DNA from 3 places in the Paenibacillus sp. J22R160 genome. Region 3 is predicted to be linked to each of the others. Evidence: riboswitches for the same ligand, from Rfam matches in the RefSeq annotation. Region 3 holds a riboswitch; each other region holds the start of a gene.
The links. A riboswitch is a leader RNA that binds a small molecule or an ion and turns the genes downstream of it on or off. The one in region 3 is predicted to bind cyclic di-GMP.

Region 1 (4,273 bases), on a different contig from region 3:
ACCACGAAAAAGTCCATGCTTACGCCATTCTCACTTGCATGATGAGAGGCATCCTGCATGGTCATAACTGCGGCTGCCATACCCATATAGTGCATGCCTGTGATAGCTATCCCCATGATGAAACCGCTGATGGCAATTTTTTGACTCCGGTTAAAAAATAGATACAGAGCAGTTATTGAGGCCAAGATAGCAATAATAATGGATAAAATGAACGGTACAGGCTGATAACGAATCGTTATATGCTGCAGGGCAGACATCCCGATATAATGCATGCCGCTAATGGCAAATCCCATCGTTGTTCCGCCAATGATGAGCTTGGTTCGGGTGAAGTTCCCTTGGAACGTAACGAAAAGCCCTACCAGCGCCCCACTGACCGCTACGACAATAGAGATACTGACCATAGAGATGTCGTAGGTGACTCCTTCCGGCAATTCATAAGCCAGCATGGCGATAAAATGCATGGACCATATTCCTACCCCCATGACGATGGCACTGCAAATCATCCAGCTCTTCTGATACCAGCCCTCCGAAGATGACACTTTGCGCGCCAAATTAAGCGCTGTAAAAGAGGCCAGCAAGGCGATGGTGAATGATAGGAGAACTAGGACGAAATTATAACTTTCCGTTATCGGGTGATGCATATGTGATCCTCATTTCTTCGTTGCTGTAGGGAAATTACTGTAGAGAAAATGTATGTTTCGTCTTCATCATGATCTCATTCAGTGTATGGCTATGTTCTTCCAATCTGTCGGCTAATTCCGACGCTTTGTTGATCAGGATATCCTGTTTGTCCGTTCGTTTACTGACTGATTTCACATTGTCGGTTAATTGGCTGGATAATACGGAAATTTCCTCCATGGAAGTGCTAAATTGCTGTGTGCTCGCTGACATCTGCTGCGACGTTCCCCTGATATCGCGCATTTGCGTAGCAACAGAATGGATCGATCCCAGGATGCGTCCAAATGCTTGTCCGGCAGACACAACGGCCTCATTTCCATGAGCAAAGGTACCAATGACTTGATCCATCGATTGAATGGAGGCTTCATTATTCACTTGAATATCTTCAATTAGCTCTGCAATTTGCTTAGCGGACTCGCTCGTTTGCTCGGCTAATTTGCGCACCTCTGTTGAAACAACCGTAAATCCTTTTCCGTGTTCGCCTGCGCGCGCTGCTTCGATAGCTGCGTTAAGGGCTAGCAAGTTCGTGCGCGAAGCGACATCTGTTATCAAATTAACAATTTGATTGATCTCTTGCGAGCGTTCTCCAAGCACTTTCACTTTCTCGGCGGTTGAATGAATCGCATGATGCATGGACTGCATCTGCTGCACGGCCAGCTGAATGGATTCATTCCCCTTTTCAGCCTCATAGGCTGCTTGACTGGATATCTCAGACGCACTGGCCGAGTTTTCTGCAATGTGGCAAATATCGGTGAGCATTTCGCTTATCGCTTTCCTGCTAACTTCTACGCCGTTTTCTTGATCACTAGCAGCCTGCTCTACCTGGTGCATCGTTTGAACGACCTCCATGGTCAAGCGATTAAGCTCATTTGACTGAGCGCTCAGACCGCTAGAGTTCAGTCGAACTTCCTGAGAAGTATGTGCAAGACTCTCGATAATGGACCTGACGGTCTGCTGCAGCTTATGATATTGTTCCTTTTCGAAACGCTCCGTTGCTTGGCGATTGGAGATGATTTGATACATGACCGCGCCAATGAAGAGGATGACGAAAATCAGGTGAATCGCCACCATTGTAAACGCATACACATTTGAACCGTAGACCAATTCGGGAAAAAAGAAGAACCCAAGCAGATGCTGGGCGGCAAAAAGAACCGTACTGCACAGCAGCAAGGCAATATTGTTATAGTACATAAGGATGGCTAACACCATGAAAATGGAAAAGTGATACTCCACCATTCCGTTGCCTCCAGCAATAATCGACATGGAGCATAACGTTAATGACAACGTATGAACAAGCGGGATCCAAGCATGTTCAGCTTGAAGACGAGAGAGCACAGCTCCGATGATAACAAGCACGATCGGTGTCCAGAAAAACATTTGATTTAAAAAACCGTGTGATAAAGCTGAATGCATGACTTCGTGTTCCATGAGCGAGTGATGAGCAAGGCGGTTAAGGGCATGGACCAACAAACTTAGGACGAGTGTCCCGATTACAATAAATTGCATAACACGGTTTTTCTCTTTCAAGCAAATTGCCTCCTTGGATGATGTTTTGACGAACAAAAAAAGACCACCCCGAATAAAGGATGATCTTGATCCTTCCCACTCGGTAACCTGTCAACCATATCATACAAAAATGTATGTGTTAGGCCATGGCTTTGCGTCTCATTGTTTCCAATGATTTGCCTTTGTCAATTAGTCAGTCATTCGTGCATGCAGTTTGTCTTAAATCTGTACTTATTATAGTGCGATAAATTTTAGTCTGTACATAGCAATAAATGTTGTATTATGTCGAAATGGATTAAAATATGATAAGGTTTACAAAATGTCAACGGACCGATGGATTCACTTATGACAAAACTTCATACTTTTGGAAAAAAAGAAGGTGCCCCAAGGAGCACCTTCTAGTCTTAAACCAGTTCCACATCAATCAACTTAAACTGTGTCACATCGACAATTCCACGGTTTGAAATCCGAATCTCAGGAATAACAGGCAGTGCTATCAATGAGAATGTCATAAACGGTGCGTTCAACGGGCAGCCAATTTGCTTCCATGCTCCTTCGAGCTGAGCAACCTCTTCAACGACTTCAAGCAAAGTCTTATCGGACATAAGGCCTGCAATCGTTAACGGAACTTGAGCCAGCACGCGGCCATTCTCAACGACAATTGTGCCGCCTCCCAATTTGGCAAGTTCATTAGCGGCAAAAGCCATATCCTGTTCATCAATGCCCATAACTATTAAATTGTGGCTGTCATGCGCTACGGTTGACGCTACTGCGCCGGATTTCAGTTGAAAGCCGCTTGAGAAACCAAGTGAAATTTCACCGGTGCCGCGGTGCCGCTCAATACAAGCAAGACGAACAACATCCTGTTGGATATCCGGTTGAATAATTCCTTGCTCGACACTTAGCGTGGCTGTCATTTTCGCTGTTCTTGCACTATTTTCAATTACCTGTACGACATTGACACTTGTTCGCTCTTCTTTACCGCGGCTCTTAAGCTGAAAGTCCTCTGCTGTGAGCTCTCGCTTCACATTCATGGAGCTGCAAATATGCGCCGGATATATATAAGTAGGGAATTCCTCGACAAGCTTGCCTTGGTCAAAGATAACCTTTCCATCCGTAATGACAGTTACAGGCTCAACCTTTTGCAAATCATCGAGTAATAAAATGTCTGCGCATTTACCTGGCGTAAGGCTGCCTAGGTCTTTATCCAGGTTAAAGTAACGCGCCACATTGATGGTAACCATTTGAATCGCGGTGACAGGATCAACGCCCTCTTCAATCGCTCGGCGCACCACATGGTTGAGATGCCCTTTCTCCACCAGTGTTTGCGGACTAACGTCATCCGTGACGAGGGAGATGTTAGATGTGTTTACTTTATCTTCGGTCACCACCTTGATGACCTCTTTGACATCATGCCAAGCGGAGCCTTCGCGAATCATCAGATGCATGCCCATACGGACTTTATGCAGTCCTTGCTCGCGCGTAACCGTTTCGTGATCGGAGGTCACGCCAGACGCAATATAGGCTTGCAGCATACGGTCATCCTCACTCGGGAAATGGCCCGTTACTGCTTTGCCGCTGTTAATCGTCGCTTCGATTTCCCCGCACATTTTCGGATCTCCGTACACGACACCAGGAAAATTCATCACTTCACCAAGACCGATCACATTATCCCACTGCAGTCCCTCTTCAATATCTTTCACTTCCAAGCTTGCACCCGCATCTTCCAAATCTGTTGTCGCAGGTACGCAGGACGGGAAGGTCGTGAATACTTTGAGCGGCAGCTGCTGCCCCTCTTCATGCATCAGCCTAACCCCTTCTGCCCCAAACACATTGGCAATCTCGTGCGGGTCCATGAAAATCCCCGTTGTTCCTTTGGGTAGAGCCGCTTTGGCAAACTCTGTAACAGAAAGCATGGTACTTTCAACATGCATATGTCCGTCTAGGAACCCAGGAGCTATGTATCTCCCTGCAGCGTCGATAACAACCGTTTGATCACCAATCGTGTGGTCTGCATGCCCGACAAATGCCACTCGTCCCTCTGCTACTGCGACATCCATGTGCGCAATTAATTCCCCTGAATACACAT
Region 2 (4,273 bases), on a different contig from region 3:
TACCTACTGAAACAAACCGGGGCATCGGTGACATGGGATGCTGAGAAGTACACGGTTGATCTTGCATTCCCTCGAGTAAGGGAAGATAACGCAATGAAAGATTTTGCAGCTGCCATTCCGTCCTTAAATGAGAAAGCCAAAGAAAATCAGGCTAAAAATGTCCAGCTTATCTATAACGAATATGGCGTCTACTTAAAAGTGGATTTAGAATTGTCAGGTGATTCTAATAAAAATAACGATCATATCATTGCACTGTCTGGTTTTTTGGTCAATTCACCAGTAGATTCAATGATTGTTAGCCTATTTCATAATGGTTCGGTCACAGACTTTATTACGGTCAAGCGATCAAATGCTGAGGAATTCAGTAAGAGTAGTAAGGACAAAATTGCAGAATACGATTTTATTAAGAATTGGAGCCATCAGCACGTAGACAATACAACCGATTTGTCTGTTCCCAATAAGCCTCAACCAACCTCTACACCGCTGCCTGTGTCCACTTCGCCAGTTTCAGGTCCTGTATGTCGGGAGATCGCGGCTCTTTACACAGGGAAGATACAGAGTGCTGTAGATCAATACAATGCAAATCTTAGCCAGTATTCTGGCGGTATTGTTGGCTATGTAGATAAATTAAAAGAAAGTATGAAAACAGCTTTAAAAGATAATAATTGTCCTGAGAATTAAAAAATAAACGCCAGTTAGCGGCTAATACCGTTAACTGGCGTTTTGTTGTATACGCGCCCGAGATGATTCGAACATCCGGCCTACAGTTTAGGAAACTGTTGCTCTATCCTGCTGAGCTACGGGCGCATGGCAAAGATTATGATAGCACGAAGCCTTATGTGGTGCAAGGTTAAGAAGTAAGTTCCGGAGCTTATTTATGCATGTCCACGCTGATTGCATCGTGCGCTGAGGAACTACAGGCTGCTATTTTGCCAAATCACAGATTTCCAAGCTCAGACGGAACTACAGGGTCCTATTCAGCCAAGATAGCTAACATTACGGCTAAAATTGAAGATATAGCGGACCACCACAGTTGCTCTTCCTCGCTGAAATGCGCAATATCCGGCGAATAGCGGATCATAGTTCCCGTCCGTTCGCACAATATTGCCAGGCCACCGCTTACGAATCTTGCTCGCCCAACCGTCTATTCCTTGCCGCGCAGCTTCCGAAAAAACTGCGTAAGCATCGTCGCGCACTCCTCTTGCAGCACACCGCTGACCACATCGACCCGGTGGTTGAACCTATCCTCCTGCAGCAAGTTCATCAACGTTCCCGCGCAGCCGGCTTTGGGATCGGTCGTGCCATAGATCACCTGCGGAACGCGCGCCTGTACGATCGCGCCCGCACACATCGGGCAAGGCTCTAACGTGACGTAGAGCTTACAGTCAAGCAAGCGCCATGCTTGCAAATGCTCGCTGGCCTGCTTAATAGCAATCATTTCAGCATGGGCAAGCGGATCCAGCGTAGTTTCTCGAAGATTGTAGCCGCGGCCAATAATTTGCCCTTGATGGACAACAACGGCTCCAATCGGCACCTCTCGAATAGCTTCGGCTTTTTGTGCTTCCTCTATAGCCGCTTTCATCCAAGGGATATGCTCATTATATTCATCCACAGGGGGACACCTCACTAAAAATAATCTTATCCACATGTGAACAAAGGATCGAACAGATATTCGTTGTTAACAACCTGTGGATAACAATGTGTATAACTTAAAAAGTTGTGGATATTTATTTCTTTTTTCATTCATACAACAAATACTAGATGTATGCAAGTGAATTAGTTGATAATAAGGAAATCCATCCGTATAATGAGAGATAAGTAGGTCTTTTAGACCATAAAGTACGATATTGCACGACAAAGCATGACATTCATTAGCAGGGTTCGATAATGGCAAACTTGCCGAAAGGCAAGGACGCAAAGCCGAGGGTCTACGGTTCCAATGGAACTACGACAGCCTGGTTACCGAAAATCGATGCTTTTTTAGGTTGAGGTAATAGGCTGTTCCCGGCAATGGGGCAGTCTATTTTTTTATATGGCATGGCATGCGGGGGAGGGGTAATTAACGAAATGGTTAGCAGACAAAAATCAGCGAAGTTTTACGGCAGCAAGGAAGGATACGACGCTGAAGTGATGATTGACAGCAAAGCGATGCTGAGCAAGGAAGATTTCGTAGCCACTGGCGTGTTGACTTACGCACTCGGTGACATCATTGAAGTGGAGCTGCCGGAATATGATGTTTTTGCGCTGGGAGATAAGTGTAAAATGACGGTATACACGAAATCCGGGCTGTTTGTTATGGATACGGCAGTTGTGGCCAAAGATCGGGGCTCATTAATTGTCCTGAATCCCCCTGAAAATCGCAGGAAGTTTACGGAGAAGCGGGAGTTCCCTCGCGTAGATGTGAAGAATGAAGGGCTTCTTTTCGGAATTCAAGACAGAAACAAGAGACTTAAACATCAGTTTGAAACACCGATTCGGTTCTCTATCAAAAATCTATCCGTTAATGGCCTGGGATTCACGATTAATGAAAATGTGATGCTTGAGAAAGTCATTCAAAAGAATTCTCAACTTGAAGTAGAGTTGATTTTGGGCTTTTTGGTGCCATGTACAATGGAAATTGTTCGGCAAGAGAAAACGAATGACAGCTATTACTACGGGGCAAGTTTTATCAGCATCCCAGAAGAGAAAACGAACGCGCTGCGCGGATTTATTTTAAAAAATCAGATAGAAACCTACTTCGTCCAGAAGCGGGAAAATGAAACAAAAAAGGCACTGGAAAAAAAGTCTGCGGCTAATCAGTAGCCTACAGGCTTTTTTTTGCGTTCCAAGTACTATATAATAAGAAGGATGATTTTCGAAAATTAAGGAGTTGTAACTACGATGGCTTTGAAAGCAGGTATCGTCGGTCTACCGAACGTAGGAAAATCGACATTGTTTAATGCAATTACACAGGCGGGGGCAGAATCTGCAAACTATCCGTTCTGTACGATAGATCCGAATGTTGGGGTAGTTGAAGTACCGGACGAGAGATTGCACAAGCTGGTAGAGATGATTGTCCCTAAGAGCATTGTTCCGACAGCCTTTGAATTCGTGGATATTGCGGGTTTGGTGAAGGGCGCGAGCAAAGGCGAAGGGCTTGGAAATAAATTTTTGGCACATATTCGCGAAGTGGATGCCATTGTGCATGTTGTCCGTTGTTTTGAGGATGATAATATTACTCACGTCTCCGGTAAAGTAGATCCGATTGGCGATATCGAGACGATTAATCTCGAATTGATTTTGGCTGATATTGAGTCCGTTGAGAAAAAGATCGAGCGCTCCCGCAAAAACCTGAAGGGCGGCGACAAGAAAGTTGTAGCCGAGGTTGAGTGTCTGGAACGCATCAAGGAAGCTCTTTATAACGATCTGCCAGCGCGCAGCATCGATTTGAGCGATGATGAGAAGCTGCTCGTCCGCGATCTACACTTGCTGACAATGAAGCCGGTCCTTTATGCGGCCAATGTGAGCGAAGACGAAGTATCCACAGCAGATGAGAATCCATTCGTCAAAATCGTTAAGGAGTACGCGGAGAAAGAAAACAACGAAGTTGTTTCGATCAGCGCGAAGGTGGAGTCTGAGATTGCTGAGCTCGAAGATGAAGAAAAAGCGATGTTCCTCGAAGAGTTGGGACTTCAAGAGTCCGGCTTGAATAGATTGATTAAAGCCGCTTATCGCAAGCTTGGCTTGTATACGTATTTTACAGCTGGGGTGCAGGAAGTAAGAGCTTGGACAATCCGCAAAGGAACGAAAGCTCCTCAAGCGGCTGGTGTGATTCATACCGATTTCGAGCGTGGATTTATTCGTGCCGAGGTTGTGTCTTATACGGATTTGGTAACGGCTGGCTCCATGAATGGCGCGAAGGAAAAAGGGCAAGTGCGTCTGGAAGGTAAAGAGTACGTGGTGAATGACGGCGACGTTATGCATTTCCGATTTAATGTTTAATAAATGAAAAATAAAGAAAGGAGTGATCCGTTATGTTGGATCGACTTCAGTCCATTGTGGACCGCTATGAGAAATTAAGCGAGCTGCTGTGTGACCCGGATGTGACAAGTGACACAAAGAAACTTAGAGAGTATTCGAAGGAACAATCTGATCTTCAGGAAGCCTACGATGCTTATAATGAATATAAGAGCGTGAGCGAGCAGCTGGCAGACGCGAAAGCGATGCAGAACGAGAAGCTGGATGATGAAATGCGCGAAATGGTTAAAATGGAGATCGACGAGCTTAGCGAGCA
Region 3 (4,273 bases):
GATGTTGGCGCTGATTTCAACCCAGAGGCTACGCTGAGTCGCGAAGAGATGGCACAACTGATCGTCAAGGCGCTTGGGTACAAAAGCTTGGCGAAATTCGATGGCGTGTTCAACAGCCAATTCTCAGATGCCGCTGATGTTAAACAAGTGGGTACAGCAGCGATTGTGGTAGGGCTTAACATTATGTCCCTCAACGATGGCAAATTTGCGCCGCAGCAAGAAGTGTCAAGGGCGCAAGCAGCTAGCGCGTTTTACCGCTTCTTGCAGAAACGGGCGGAACTGCAAGATCAGCCACGTTATTACTACTAGGAGGCCGGCATAAAGTCGGGATGAAGTCAGCATCACTCAGCGAATGGGAACTATGGGGCGCTATTTGAACGAAATGAGCTCATTTCGAGGTTTGAGGGGAACTACAGGGCATTATTTGTCTCCAAACGCTCAATTTTAACGTGATAGGGACCAAATAGAGAACTGTAGTTCCCATTACTAGAGGAAGCGGCAGTTTTTCAAAAAATAGAGGACCATAGTTCCGACTGGTGCGAGATTCGTGTGGTCATTCATCGCATAAACTGAAAAGAGGCTACCTTACGGGTCATAAACCCACAAGATAGCCCCTTCTTCACGCGCTTATCCATGTTCTAAAACATTGGAAATACATATCGAACTAAGAAATATAGAACTCCGAAGATGATAATGATGTAAGCCGCATACTTAATGAAGGTGGAAGCTACTAAGCTGGAATCCGATTTCTTCTCCACATGGCGTTCTTCAATGTCAATATTACGTGGCTGAGTCGACATGATAATCACTCCTTATAAAGTATCTTGCTTCTTAATACCCGCCACAATTTGGAGTGAAACATCGCATTCATAAAATGTTCCAATAATATTTTCTTACAGGCGCTCTTCAGTATGCTACAATAATCTTTAAAATTTATTACGCATATTGAAGAGAAAGGAAGTAAGAGAAAATGGTTGTTTCCGGAAAAGTAGGTTTGGAAGAAATTATAAGGGCCAATCATGTGCTCAGCAAGGTGATAGAACCATCGCCTCTGCAACGCAATGAGCTGCTCTCTAACTTGTATGAATGTAACGTTTATTTGAAACGTGAAGATATGCAGGTCGTTCGATCTTTTAAAATTCGCGGGGCATACAATGTGATCCAAAGCTTAACGCCGGAAGAACGCGAAGCAGGTGTTGTGTGTGCAAGCGCCGGCAATCATGCTCAGGGCGTTGCTTACTCTTGTAAGCAGTTAGGGATTGAAGGGAAAATCTTCATGCCAACGACAACGCCAAGGCAAAAGATTTCGCAGGTGAAGTTATTTGGCGGATCTTTTGTGGAAGTGATTCTGACTGGGGATTCTTTCGATGATTCCTCCAATCACGCCAAGGCTTACTGCGCCAAAGAGAATAAAGTGTTTATTCACCCCTTTGATGATATTCGCACGATAGCGGGGCAAGGAACTGTCGGTCTGGAAATCATGAATCAAATGTCCGATACACCTGACTTTATCTTTGCAACCATCGGTGGCGGCGGTCTTGTAGCTGGTGTCGCTACTTATGTGGACAGCGTTTCTCCGCGTACTAAGATTATTGGCGTTGAGCCAGAAGGTGCCGCAAGTATGCAGGAGTCGCTCAAACAAGGGAAGGTCGTGACCTTGTCTACGATTGAGAAGTTTGTAGACGGCGCAGCTGTGAAGCAAGTAGGCGAGCTGACCTTTGAGATTTGCAAAGAAAAGCTGGACGATATCGTTGTTATCCCTTCAGGCAAGGAATGTACGACGATTCTGGAGCTTTACAATAACAATGCCATCGTTATCGAGCCTGCAGGCGCTCTGCCGGTTGCAGCGCTTGATGCTTACCGGGATCAAATTCGCGGCAAGAATGTCGTTTGTATCATCAGTGGTGGTAATAATGACATTGACCGGATGCAGCAAATTAAGGAAAGATCGCTCGTGTACGAGGGCTTGAAGCACTATTTTATCCTCAATTTCCCTCAGCGCGCAGGCGCTTTGCGTGAATTCTTAGAGGAAGTTCTGGGGCCGACCGACGATATTACCCGCTTTGAGTATACGAAAAAGAATAATCGGGATGATGCTCCAGCACTAGTCGGTATCGAGTTGAAAAACAAAGATGATTATGAGGGTCTTATTGAGCGCTTGTCCCGTAAGGACTATGGTTATATCGAAATAAATAAGGATCCCAAACTTTTTAATTTGCTAATTTAAGTGAAAATAGCCAGAGTAGAAATAATTGTGATATAGTTAATTAGTCCTGCTTTTTCTTTTTTTACCTGAATATTGTAAAGGCAAACTTGCCGAAAGGTAAGGACGCAAAGCTCCGGGTCTTAGGTTGCCGCCGCAACGATGATGGCTGGGCTGCCGACAGGAGCAATTTACCGATACAGGTATGCCTACGGCTATTCCAAATGGAATAGCCTTTTTTGATGACCGGAATGGAGGTTCCCCCCAATGAGAAGCCTTTTTTTAAAGTGGATTCAACAGACGAAAGCACAGGAACTCCGCTATTTGGGCATTCTGGGTTTCTTTCTGCTGACGGCCAATCTACTTGCCGCTGCTTCTTTTACGTTTACCCCGAAGATTCTGTTGTTCATCCTCATTCAAGCACTTATTTGCTTCTTCTTTGCCATTTGTATCCGTCACCTGCGTCTTAATGGAATCGAGCAGGAGGAGAAGAGTAAGCAGCTGGCCTATTTAGCCTACCATGATACATTAACGGGATTGCCGAATCGACGACTGTTTGAGGACCGCCTGAAGCGCGTACTCCTGCATGCTCAGCGCTATGACCAACTTGCGGCTGTTGTATTTCTCGACATGGACAGATTCAAGGAGGTCAATGATTCTTTAGGCCACGCCTCTGGAGATCAGCTTATTCGTCTGGCTGCTGAGAGATTGCTAGGCTGTCTGCGTGGATCGGATACGGTGTATCGGCAGGGCGGCGACGAGTTTATTATTTTGCTTGAATCTTTTACCAAACCAGAAGACGTCAGAGTAGTGGCTACGCGCATTCAAAGTGTTTTGGATGAACCCTTCGTCCTGGATGGAAAAACCATTACGATAACCGCTAGTATGGGGATTGCGTTATATCCGCTAGATGGCACTCGGCCCGAACAACTTCTTCAGCGTGCGGATGAAGCGATGTACGAGGCCAAAAACCATGAGAGTAATCGGTTTCAGTTCTATGCGCCGGACATTGATACGATGGTGAAGAGCAAAGCTCACATGGAGAACGAACTCCAGTTGGCTTTAGAGCATGAGCATTTTGAATTACGGTATCAGCCGCAATATGAAATCGCAGGCCGTAAGCTCATCGGCATGGAGGTCAGCCTTTACTGGGAGAAGGGGAGTAAGCAACTGCGCAAGCTCATGGATTGGCGGAAAGCAGCGGATGAGCTTGGATTCATGGTGCCTATCGGCAAATGGGCGTTTCAAACGGCGTGTAGACAGATGAGAGTCTGGCAGGACGCAGGCCAAGAGCCGCTTAGAATGACGTTCACGATTAAATCTACACAGTTTAAAGATGATCATTTCATTTCGTATATAGCTGATGTGCTGCAAGAAACAGGGATCGATCCTTGTTTGGTCGAGCTGGACCTTACGGAGAGCATCACGTCTTCCAACGTGCAAGAAGCGAGCAAGAAGTTGATGATGTTGAAAAAGCTTGGCGTGCGCATTGCTATGGATGACTTGTGTACGGGGCTATTTACACGAAGCGGGTTAGAGGGTATGCCGCTTGACAGTGTGAAACTGGACAGCACGCTAATCAGGGATCTTGTCGATGATGACGAGAACCAACTGCTGGCTGCTGCTATCGTCCGGATGGCTCACCGATTAGGGTTAAAATTAATCGCGAAAGGTGTCGAAACGGAAGAACAGTTCGAGTACCTGAAATTTCTGCAATGTACGGAGGTGCAAGGTAAACTGTTCAGCAGTCCGCTATCTCCCGACCAATTCCTGACATTGATGACCGAAAAAAATTAAAAATAGGTCATCTAGATTTTATTGACCGGCGGTAGTATAATAAATAATTGGGGCTTAAAACCTATATTGTGGGGCTTTACAAAAAGACCATGTCAACTTGGTTAACATCACGAATTATGCTCATTTACGGTGTGGATTGCTTTTCACTTATGTTTCGAAGTGATACACTCGGTCTATGATCAGACATACATAATTTAACTGAATTTGGTCAACCTAGAATGTGGGATTTAAGGTACAATTTTAAATTTATTTTGGGGGTAAAGATGATGAAAA

Region 1: another riboswitch for cyclic di-GMP. It lies ahead of AC58UW_RS23045 (methyl-accepting chemotaxis protein); the one in region 3 lies ahead of AC58UW_RS25340 (putative bifunctional diguanylate cyclase/phosphodiesterase).
Region 2: another riboswitch for cyclic di-GMP. It lies ahead of AC58UW_RS21515 (PilZ domain-containing protein); the one in region 3 lies ahead of AC58UW_RS25340 (putative bifunctional diguanylate cyclase/phosphodiesterase).

The regions. Positions count from the first base shown of each region.
Region 1 is NZ_JCAUAU010000014.1:11,191-15,463, reverse strand. Features, by position in the region: gene AC58UW_RS23050 (putative bifunctional diguanylate cyclase/phosphodiesterase) at 1-641, opposite strand, end outside; gene AC58UW_RS23045 (methyl-accepting chemotaxis protein) at 676-2,205, opposite strand; cyclic di-GMP riboswitch class I at 2,284-2,375, opposite strand; gene ade (adenine deaminase) at 2,589-4,273, opposite strand, start outside.
Region 2 is NZ_JCAUAU010000012.1:23,347-27,619, forward strand. Features, by position in the region: gene AC58UW_RS21500 (stalk domain-containing protein) at 1-681, shown strand, start outside; tRNA gene AC58UW_RS21505 (tRNA-Arg) at 734-807, opposite strand; gene tadA (tRNA adenosine(34) deaminase TadA) at 1,145-1,612, opposite strand; cyclic di-GMP riboswitch class I at 1,880-1,967, shown strand; gene AC58UW_RS21515 (PilZ domain-containing protein) at 2,068-2,802, shown strand; gene ychF (redox-regulated ATPase YchF) at 2,881-3,981, shown strand; gene prfA (peptide chain release factor 1) at 4,014-4,273, shown strand, end outside.
Region 3 is NZ_JCAUAU010000017.1:50,960-55,232, forward strand. Features, by position in the region: gene AC58UW_RS25325 (S-layer homology domain-containing protein) at 1-309, shown strand, start outside; gene AC58UW_RS25330 (hypothetical protein) at 639-800, opposite strand; gene ilvA (threonine ammonia-lyase IlvA) at 971-2,227, shown strand; cyclic di-GMP riboswitch class I at 2,297-2,385, shown strand; gene AC58UW_RS25340 (putative bifunctional diguanylate cyclase/phosphodiesterase) at 2,471-4,000, shown strand; gene AC58UW_RS25345 (BMP family lipoprotein) at 4,267-4,273, shown strand, end outside.